Linked DNA regions of Frankia casuarinae. The main gene of each other region encodes a partner of the protein of the gene in region 2 in a complex. Links are inferred from orthologs where the notes say so. Each region holds a gene or a part of one and is shown on either strand. Other genes may lie near its edges.

Region 1 (4,340 bases), 790 kb from region 2 along the record:
TCTCCGGGCCGCGCCGCGCGGCGAGTTCCTCGATCCCCCGGTCGGTGAAGTACATCGCTGCCCCCTGTCTGGCGAGCGGATGGCTGGCGAGCCGGACCGGCCGCCGCACGCCGGTGGCGCTGCCGGGCACGGCGGCCCGGGAACACCACCGGTGCGGCGGGACGGTCCTCGGATCGGGCGACGCTCCGCCGGCCGCGTGCTCAGTTCTCGAACGCCGCCTCGACCAGGGCCTGCTGCTCGCGCTCGTGCACCTTCGACGACCCCGAGGCCGGGGCCGCGGCGGCGCGCCGGGAGATGCGACGCAGCCGGATGTCGCCGGGCAGGAACTCGGTCAGGTTGAGGGCCATGTGCGGGTAGGCGCCCTGGTTCGCCGGCTCCTCCTGGAGCCAGACGATGTCCGTCACGTTCGGGTAACGCTCCAGGACCTGCGCGAGCTCCGGCCCGGGCGTCGGGTAGAGCTGTTCGACGCGCAACAGGGCGAATCGCTCGGCGTCGTCGTGCTTCCCCCGGGCGGCGGCGAGATCGTAGTAGACCTTGCCCGCCGTGAGCAGTATCCGGCGCACGGCCGACGGGTCCGTGACGGACCCGTCGTCGATCACCGGCTGCCAGCCGCCGCCGGTCAGCTCGGCCACGGTGGACGTTGCGGCCTTCAGCCGCAGCATCGACTTGGGGGTGAAGACCACCAGCGGACGCCGGACCGGCGAGAGGGCCTGCCGGCGCAGCAGGTGGAAGTAGCTGGCGGGGGACGAGGGTGCGGAGACCGTCATGTTGTTGTCCGCGCACAGCGACAAGAAGCGCTCGATGCGGGCGGAGGAGTGGTCGGGACCCTGACCCTCGTAGCCGTGCGGCAGCAGCAGGGTGACCGCCGACCGCTGGCCCCACTTGGCCTCACCGGCGGTGATGAACTCGTCAATGATCGACTGGGCGCCGTTGGCGAAGTCGCCGAACTGCGCCTCCCAGAGCACCAGCATGTCCGGCCGGGCGACCGCGTAGCCGTACTCGAAGCCCATCGCCGCGAACTCGCTCAACAGCGAGTCGTAGACGTAGAAGGTGCCGACACCGTCGTTCACGATGGTGCCGTCGAGGCCGTGGCGCAGGGTCCGCAGCGGGGTGTGGTCCGCGGCGCTGTGCCGGTCGACCAGCACGGCGTGCCGCTGGCCGAAGGTGCCCCGCCGGCTGTCCTGACCGGTCAGCCGCACCGAGCGGCCGTCGAGCAGGAGCGTTCCGAAGGCCAGGGTCTCCGCCAGCGCCCAGTCGATCAAGCCGGTCTCCACCATCTGGGCCCGCCGCTCGACCTGGGGACGCAGCCGTGGATGGACGGTGAAGCCCTCCGGCAGGTTGACCTGGGTCTCGATGACCTTCTTCACGGCCTCGTCGGACACGGCGGTGCTGACCGCGGCCGCCGCGGCGGCCTCCTCCGGGGTGGTGATGATGCGTGGCTGCGGCGACGAGCTCGCCGGGGTGGTGTCCCGGGTCTGCGCGAAGGCCTTCTCGAGCTCCGCGCGGTAGCTCTTCATCGCTTGCTCGGCCTCCTCGCGGGTGATGTCCCCGCGGCCGATCAGCGCCTCGGTGTAGAGCTTGCGCACCGAACGCTTGCTGGCGATGGTGTCGTACATCAACGGCTGGGTGAACGAGGGCTCGTCCATCTCGTTGTGCCCGCGCCGCCGGTAGCAGACCAGATCGATGACGACGTCCTTGTGGAACGCCTGGCGGTACTCGAACGCCAGCGCCGCAACCCGGACACACGCCTCCGGGTCGTCCCCGTTCACGTGGAAGATCGGTGCCTGGACCATCCGGGCGACGTCGGTGGCGTACACCGACGACCGGCCGGAGTCCGGCGAGGTGGTGAATCCGACCTGGTTGTTGATGACCAGGTGCACGGTGCCACCGGTGCGGTATCCCCGCAGCTGGGACAGGTTGAGGGTCTCGGCGACGACCCCCTGCCCGGCGAACGCGGCATCGCCGTGGACGAGTACCGGCAGAACGGTGAAACCCGCCGAGCCCTTGTCCAGAATGTCCTGCTTGGCGCGGACGACGCCCTCGGTGACCGGGTCGACCGCCTCGAGGTGCGACGGGTTCGCGACCACCGAAACCGGTACCGTGCGGCCGTCCTGGCCGGTGTAGACGCCCTCGGCGCCGAGGTGGTACTTCACGTCGCCGGAGCCGTGCGCCGTCTGCGGGTCGAGGTAGCCCTCGAACTCGGCGAAGATCTGCCGGTAGGACTTGCCGACGATGTTGGCGAGCACGTTCAGCCGGCCGCGATGGGCCATGCCGATGACGACCTCGTCCATCCCCGCGCCGGCGGCACGCGAGAGAACCTCGTCGAGGGCGGGGATCGTCGACTCGGCGCCCTCGAGGGAGAACCGGCGCTGGCCGACGTACTTGGTCTGCAGGAAAGATTCGAACGCCTCCGCGGCCCCGAGCCGCTCCAGCACGTGCAGCTGCTCGGCCGGGTCCGGCCGCTCCGCGGCCCGCTCGACCCGGGCCTGGATCCAGGCACGCTCATCCGGTTCCTGGATGTGCATGTACTCGATGCCGACCCGACGGCAGTACGAGTCGCGCAGGACCCCCAGGACGTCGCGCAGGGACATCGTCCGGTGCCCGGCGAAGCCGCCGACGGCGAACTCGCGGTCGAGGTCCCACAGGGTCAGCCCGTGGCTGATGATGTCGAGGTCGGGATGGCTGCGGATGGCGAACTCGAGCGGGTTCGTGTCCGCCATGAGGTGGCCGCGCACCCGGTAGGCGTGGATCAGTTCCAGCACCCGGGCGTTGTGGTCGAGGTCGCCCTCGTGCACGACCGGCATGTCGGCGACCCAGCGCACGGGCTCGTAGGGCACCCGCAGCGACTGGAAGATCTCGTCGTAGAAGCCCTCCTCGCCGAGGAGCAGCTGATGCATCCGGCGCAGGTACTCACCCGACTGGGCGCCCTGGATGATGCGGTGGTCGTAGGTGCTGGTCAGAGTGATGATCTTGGAGATCGCGAGCTTCGCCAGGGTGTTCGCCGACGCGCCGGAGAACTCGGCCGGGTACTCCATCGCCCCGACGCCGATGATCGTGCCCTGGCCCTCCATCAGGCGGGGCACCGAGTGCACGGTGCCGATGCCGCCGGGGTTGGTCAGGCTGATGGTGACGCCGGTGAAGTCGTCGGTGGTCAGCTTGTTCGTCCGGGCCCGGCGCACGAGGTCCTCGTAGGCCTGCCAGAACTGGGTGAAGTCCAGCGTCTCGGCCTTCTTGACGGCGGCGACAACGAGCTGGCGGCCCTTCGGGGTCACCAGGTCGATGGCGAGGCCCAGGTTGATGTGCTCCGGCTGGACGACGGCCGGCTTGCCGCCCACCTCCGTGTAGGAGGCGTTCATGACGGGATGCGCGGCCAGCGCCTTGACCATCGCGTAGCCGATGATGTGCGTGAAGGACACCTTGCCGCCGCTGGAGCGGGCCAGGTGCCGGTTGATCACGATGCGGTTGTCCGCGAGCAGCTTGGCCGGCACCGCCCGCACCGAGGTCGCCGTCGGGATGTGCAGCGAGGTCTCCATGTTGCTGACCACGCGGGCGGCGGCGCCGCGCAGCGGCGTGGCCGCCTCCGGAGCCTGCCTGTCGGCGGGTGCCGCCTGCTTCGGGGGCCCGGCGGGCTGTGCCGACGCCGGGACCGGCGCGGCCGGAGTAGACGGCGCGGCCGCGCTCGGCTTCACCGGAACAGGCGTAGTGTGGAAGACCTCACCATCCGGCGAAACCTCCCCGTTAGGTGCCGCCGTGGCGGCCTGCCCGGCGCCGCCCGCGGCGGCGGGCGGCGCGCCGGGGTGGTAATCGGAGAGGAACTCGCGCCACTCCGGCGACACGCTCTGCGGATCTTCGAGAAACTGTTGGTAGATCTCGAAGACCAGCCATTCGTTGGGTCCGAAGTCAGGTCCTGACGCAGGTACCGTCGGTGCTGTCACGGGGCCATTCGCCTCTATCCACGGTCTCGCTTCTCGGCCTCCGATAAGGCCCTTCCGCCACCGTCTGCCTATCCTACCCGCTCTGGGCATCCCGGCCTGGCCCGTCCATGATCGGTTACGAGTAGATTGCTCGGCGTGTTCTCCGGGATGGGCGGACCGGCGCCGGGAACGTCCGGTAGCTACAGCCAATCAGGGCGAGAGCGAGATCGTTCCATCGTTCACCGCGCGGTGGGGATACTCCCGGGCGGGCCGTCGGTTATGCTTCGGTGACGCCGGCCCGCATCATGGCCCCCGGACCCAATAAATGTCGCTTCGAGCGACCTACGCCCGTGAGGCGACCTGGCGGGCCGGCGTCTGCCTCCTGATGTTTCTGCTCCTCGGTGTCTTTTCTCCCTTGGTGTCGTT
Region 2 (5,545 bases):
GGCGGAGACTCCACCGAGCACGACCCCCGCCTCCCACGCCTCTCGGAAGATCTCACCGAGCCCGTGCACGGCCCAGACCGCGAGCAGGTTGGCGACGCTGCCCCCGCCGACCCAGACGACGTCCTGCGCCAGCAGATGGGCGCGGATGTCGGCGATGTTCGGCATCGGGAACAGCGTGAGATGGGAGAGCAGCACGTCGGGCCGGTCGCGGTTGAACGCCGCGTACCCGCGGGCGTAGGCGGCCTGGTCGTCGCCCAGGGCGGTCTGCAGCAGGCAGACCCGGGGCCGTGCGCCCGCCGCGGACAGACTGATGGCGTGATGGAGGATGGGACCGACCTTGGCTCCGTAGCGGCCGTCCGGAAGGAAGCCACCGCTGGTGGCGAGGATCTGCACGGGTTCGTCGCTCTCTGAAGGCTGTCGCATGTGACGGTCGTCGATCGCATACCCCGCGGTGGATCGTAAAAAGTTATCCACAACCGGACGAAGAGGTAGGCAGACCGGACCGGTTTGAGCCTAGCGTCGCTTCTTGTGACCTTCACCGACGATTCCGCGGACAGGCCGGCCCGGCGCGTCGGCGGCGTACCCGAGGTCCCGGGGGTGAGCATGCGTTCCCGCCTGCGGGACGCCGGCTCTGGAGAGCTCTGGTCGGGTCAGTTCGACCAGTCCGGAATCGAGTGCGTGGTGCGGCGGGTGCGGTTGGCGCCGGACCCGGTGCTGCGTTCCGCGGCGGTCATCGCGGCCCGGGCCCTCGTGGACCTGGAGCATCCCCATCTGGTGCCGGTCGTGGCGGTGTTGCCGACCGCGGAGGGCCTGGCGTTGATCACCGAGCCGGTCGTCGGCGGTGTCAGCCTCGCGCGGCTGCTCGCCGCCCGCGGGGACCTGGACCCCGGTGAGGTCGTCACGATCGGTCTGCCGATCGCGCAGGCCCTGGCCGCCGCGCACGCCGTCGGCGTCGTGCATGGCCGGCTCGAGCGTGCGGACATCCTGTTGGAGCCGAACGGTCGTCCGGTTCTGATCGGGCTCGGGGTCGCGGCGCTGGCCGACGCCGCCAGACCGGATCCGATTCCACCCGAGGCCGCGTCCGCGGACGTCCATGACCTGGCCACTCTGCTGCTCGGGGCGATGCGTGAGGCCACCGGGCCAGACGCGGCCGCGGTGGCGGTGGCGGTGGCGACCGCCATGATCGACGACCCGCGTCGGCGACCGAGCGCCCTGGAACTCGCCGCGTCGCTGGCCCGCAGCGCGACTCCGCTCCCGGTCCGCCTGGCGGGCGGCGGCGAGGTGGGCGGCGGCGAGCCGGGTGGCGCGGCGCGGCGCGGTCCCTCGCCGACCGACACCCTGCCGGCGATCCCCTGGGTGGACCCGCCCGACGATCCGGCCCCGCCCGACCGGGCCATCACCGGAGCGACGGCCGTCAACGCCGCGGAGCTGCTCGACTCGTTGCCGCCACCGCCCCGACGATCGACCCGTGCGACGACCAACCCTCGGAAGGCCGCCCGCGGTGGCGGTCGGGGCTCCGGGGGCAAGGGGTCGGCCACCCCGGGTGCGGCTGCTCCGGGGCCGCGGTCACCGCGTTCCGGCGGATCCACCGGAAGCGGCCAGGGGACGCAGCGAGGTCCGCGCGGGCACACGACCGCCTCGGGCTCCCCGGGTCCCGCGAGGCCCCCGGGGGGCCTCGGCTCCCCGGGCCGGAGCACCCGGCCGACCTCCGCGCGCCGACCGCGTCGGGTGGGAGCCCGCCGCCAGCGCTTGCTGTTCCCGGTGACCGCCGGGCTGGGCCTGCTGGTGGTCGTGGCGGCCGTCGCGTTGCTGCTGGCCAGCCCGGAGAAGGACGATGCACCCGGCGCGGCCGGGACGTCCGTGCCACCAACCGGTGCAGCCTCCGCGGCCGGGCGGGGACCGACGGCGTCGCCGGTCGCCAATCAGTCGCCCGAGCAGGTCTGGCGTTCGGTACTCGCCGAGTTGAACACCGCGCGCAGCCGTGCGTTCGAGCGGGCTGACGAGAGCCTCCTGACGGAGTCTGATGCCGCGGGTAGTGAGTTGCACGCTTCGGATATCGCGCTGATGAGGCAGGTGGTCGCGAGGGGGGCGCATGCCTCGGCACTGCGCAGCGACATCCTCGATCTCAAGGTCCGGGTCGAGGAACCGGACCGCACCGTGCTGCGGGTCACCCAACGCCTGAACGCCTACGACTTCCTCGACGCCGGGGGGAAGGTGCTGGCGCATCAGGCGGCGAAGTCGCCGGAACGGCGTGACCTCACCCTGATCCGTACCGGCTCCGGTTGGCGGGTCTCGGAGAACGTCCCGGTCACGGCCGGCTGACCGGACGGTCAGCCGGCCGTGACCGGGCTACAGGCCGAGTTCGGCTTCGAAGGCTCCGTTTTCCAGCCGGTGCTTGGTGAAGGCCAGGAAGCGAGCCGCGTCGGCACCGTCGACGATGCGGTGGTCGTAGGTGAGGGACAGGTACACCGTCGAACGAACCGCGATGATCTCGCCCAGCTCCGGATCGTCGACGACGGCCGGCTTCTTCGTCACGATGCCGGTGCCGAGGATGCCCACCTGCGGCTGGTTGATGATCGGCGTGTCGAACAGGGCGCCTCGACTGCCGGTGTTCGTCAGGGTGAAGGTGCCGCCGCCGAGCTCGTCGGGCGAGATTCGGTTGGCCCGGGTGCGGCTCGCCAGGTCGTCGATCTTGCGGGCCAGCCCGATGAGGTTGAGATCGCCGGCGTTGTGGATGACGGGCACGACCAGACCACGCTCGGAGTCCACGGCGATGCCGAGGTTCTCCTCTCCGTGGTAGGTGACCGTGCCCGCCTCGACGTCGATGCTGGAGTTGAGCTGCGGGAACTCACGCAGCGCCGCACAGGTCGCCAAGGCGAAGAACGGCAGGAATGACAGCTTGATGCCCTCCCGAGCCTGGAAGCCGCTCTTCGCCCGGTCCCGCAGCCGCGCGATCCGGGTGACGTCGGCCTCCACCACGGTGGTGAGCTGCGCGCTGATCTGCAGCGACTCGACCATGCGGCGAGCGACCAACGCCCGCAGGCGGGAGAGCTTCTCGGTCTGGCCGCGGACGGGGGCAGCGCCGGTCGGCGCCACGGTCGGCGCCACGGCTGGGGCTGTCGGGGCTGTGGGGGGGGTCGCGGGAGTCTCCTGCGCCGCGGGAGCCGCGTCCCGCGGCCGCGCGGCGTCCTGGATGTCCTGCTTGGTGACGCGTCCACCCGGCCCGGTTCCCGCCACGGTTCCCAGGTCCACGCCGAGCTCGGCGGCCATCTTGCGCACCAGCGGGGTGACGTAGCGACCGATGCCGCCGCCGTTCCCGTTGGCGGCGGCCGGGGTCTGGGCCGGGACCGGGGTGAGCTCCGGCTGACGAGCGAACGCCGGTGCCGGCGCGGGCGTCGGCGCGGGTGCGGGCGTCGGCGCGGGTGCGGGCGTCGGCGCGGGTGCGGGCGTCGGAGTGGGCGGAGGCGGCGGTGCCGCGGCAGCCGGCTTCACGGGTTCCGGCGCCGGTTCGGGTTCCGGCTCCGGCGCGGCGGGCGCCTGCGTGGCCTGCGCCGGTGCGGTGCCGCCACCCGCGGACCCGTCGTCGATCACCGCGAGCTCGACGCCGACCTCGACGGTCTCATCCTCGGCGACCTTGATCGAGCTGACGACACCGGAGGCGGGGGCGGGGATCTCGGTGTCGACCTTGTCGGTGCTGACTTCGAGCAGTGGCTCGTCGGCCTCGACGCGTTCACCCTCCTGCTTCAGCCACCGCGTGACGGTTCCCTCGGAGACACTCTCCCCGAGCCGGGGCATTGTGACAGATACAGACATGCTGGAACGACTCCTTTGTCGCGTCCGGCATCTGCACCGCGCGGGCGGCCGGCCGGAGGCGCTCATGCTTGGCGTGGCCTGAATCCTGGGCGGATCGGGCCGCGGGGGTGGCACGGGCAGGCACGATCCAGGGCGGTGCCCGCTAACCGTGGACGTGAAGGGGCTTGCCGGCCAGCGCCAGATGCGCCTCGCCGAGAGCCTCGGACAGCGTGGGATGCGGGTGGATGAGCTGGGCGACCTCGGCGGGGAACGCCTCCCAGTTGGTGATGAGCTGAGCCTCGGCGATGAGCTCGCCGACCCGGTCGCCGACCATGTGCACGCCCACCACCGGACCATCGGGGACCGCGATCACAGTGACCGCACCGGAGGTCCTGAGGATCTGGGACTTGCCGTTGCCCGCCAGGTTGTAGGTGACCGTCTTGATCTCGCCGTACCGCTCCCTGGCGACCGCGGCGGTCAGGCCGACCGAGGCCACCTCCGGGTGGGAGTAGGTGACCCGCGGAACGTTGTCGTAGTCGACCGGCACCGGGCCCAGCCCGGCAAGCTGCTCGGCGACGAAGATGCCCTCGGCGAAGCCGACGTGGGCGAGCTGGAGCCCGGGCCGCAGGTCGCCCAGCGCGGACACGGTCGGAATGTTCGTGCGTAGCTGACGGTCGACCAGCACATAGCCGCGGTCGGTCGCGATGCCGACCTCCTCGTAGCCGAGACCTTCCGAGACCGGTCCACGACCGACCGCGACGAGCAGCAGTTCGGCCTCGATGGTGGTCCCGTTCTCGAGGGACACCGTCACGCCCTGGTCGGTGGACTTCACCCCGGAGAACCGCGCGCCGAGATGCTGCTTGATGCCGCGCTTGCGGAAGGCACGCTCCAGCAGCTTGGAGCTGGACTCGTCCTCGAGCGGGACGAGGTGCGGCAGCGCCTCGACGATGGTCACCTCGGCCCCGTAGGACCGCCAGACGGAGGCGAACTCGCATCCGATGGCCCCGGCGCCCAGTACCACCGCGGAGGCCGGCACATGGTCGAGGGTCAGGGCGTCATCGCTGGTGATGACCTTGTCGTGGTCGATGTCCAGGCCGGGCAGGGTCTTGGAATAGGAACCGGTCGCGAGCAGGACGTGCCGACCCTCGATGACCCGGTCGCCGACGGCCACGGCGGTCGGGGAGACCAGCCGGCCGAATCCCTCGACGACCTCGATCCCCCGGGACTTGATCAGGCCGGTCAACCCCTTGAAGAGCCCGGCGATGACCGAGTCCTTGTAGGAGTTGACCGCGGCCATGTCGATGCCGTCGAGGGTCGAGCGAACCCCGAAGGCCTCGCTTTCGTTGATGTTGTCAACGATCTCCGCCGAATGCAGCAGCGCCTTGGTCGGGATGCAACCTCGGTGCAGGCAGGTGCCGCCGAGCTTGTCCTTCTCGATCAGAACGACGCTCAGGTCGAGTTCCGCGGCGCGCAGCGCGGCGGCGTATCCGCCGCTGCCGCCACCGAGGATGACCAGGTCGACGGGACCGGCCGCTGAATTCGCCACGCCAGGGGTCCCTTCTCGTTGAATCCTGTGGTCTTGCCGGTGGTGCCGAGAGCGTTACTAGTAGCGTCTGCTACGTCGAGTGACAAAGCCGGTGACGCGGTTGGCCGCCGCCCCCGACGGCGTTCCCACCGCTGAGCGCGGCAGCCGAAGCAGGAGCGTCAGGCCACGGCTCGCCTAGCCACGGCAACCGGATGCCAGTCTTTCACG

The links. Proteins that work in one complex are often made in the same cells at the same time.
Region 1: sucB (region 2) and FRANCCI3_RS18930 share a complex: the UniProt entries of both Bacillus subtilis proteins name them as parts of the 2-oxoglutarate dehydrogenase (OGDH) complex. The link is inferred for Frankia casuarinae from one-to-one orthologs.

Annotation. Positions count from the first base shown.
Region 1 is NC_007777.1:4,493,359-4,497,698, reverse strand. The notes cover bases 1-4,335. They hold FRANCCI3_RS18930 (multifunctional oxoglutarate decarboxylase/oxoglutarate dehydrogenase thiamine pyrophosphate-binding subunit/dihydrolipoyllysine-residue succinyltransferase subunit), read right to left. Parts: upstream 3,936-4,335; coding sequence 201-3,935; downstream 1-200. Other genes in these bases: FRANCCI3_RS18935 (DUF6104 family protein), read right to left, coding at 1-55. UniProt on the Bacillus subtilis protein: E1 component of the 2-oxoglutarate dehydrogenase (OGDH) complex which catalyzes the decarboxylation of 2-oxoglutarate, the first step in the conversion of 2-oxoglutarate to succinyl-CoA and CO(2).
Region 2 is NC_007777.1:3,705,752-3,711,296, reverse strand. The notes cover bases 1,582-4,428. They hold sucB (2-oxoglutarate dehydrogenase, E2 component, dihydrolipoamide succinyltransferase), read right to left. Parts: upstream 3,814-4,428; coding sequence 2,350-3,813; downstream 1,582-2,349. Other genes in these bases: lpdA (dihydrolipoyl dehydrogenase), read right to left, coding at 3,956-4,428; FRANCCI3_RS15765 (protein kinase), read left to right, coding at 1,582-2,322. In the rest of the region: FRANCCI3_RS15770 (peptidase E), read right to left, coding at 1-393; more of FRANCCI3_RS15765, read left to right, coding at 529-1,581; more of lpdA, read right to left, coding at 4,429-5,338. UniProt on the Bacillus subtilis protein: E2 component of the 2-oxoglutarate dehydrogenase (OGDH) complex which catalyzes the second step in the conversion of 2-oxoglutarate to succinyl-CoA and CO(2).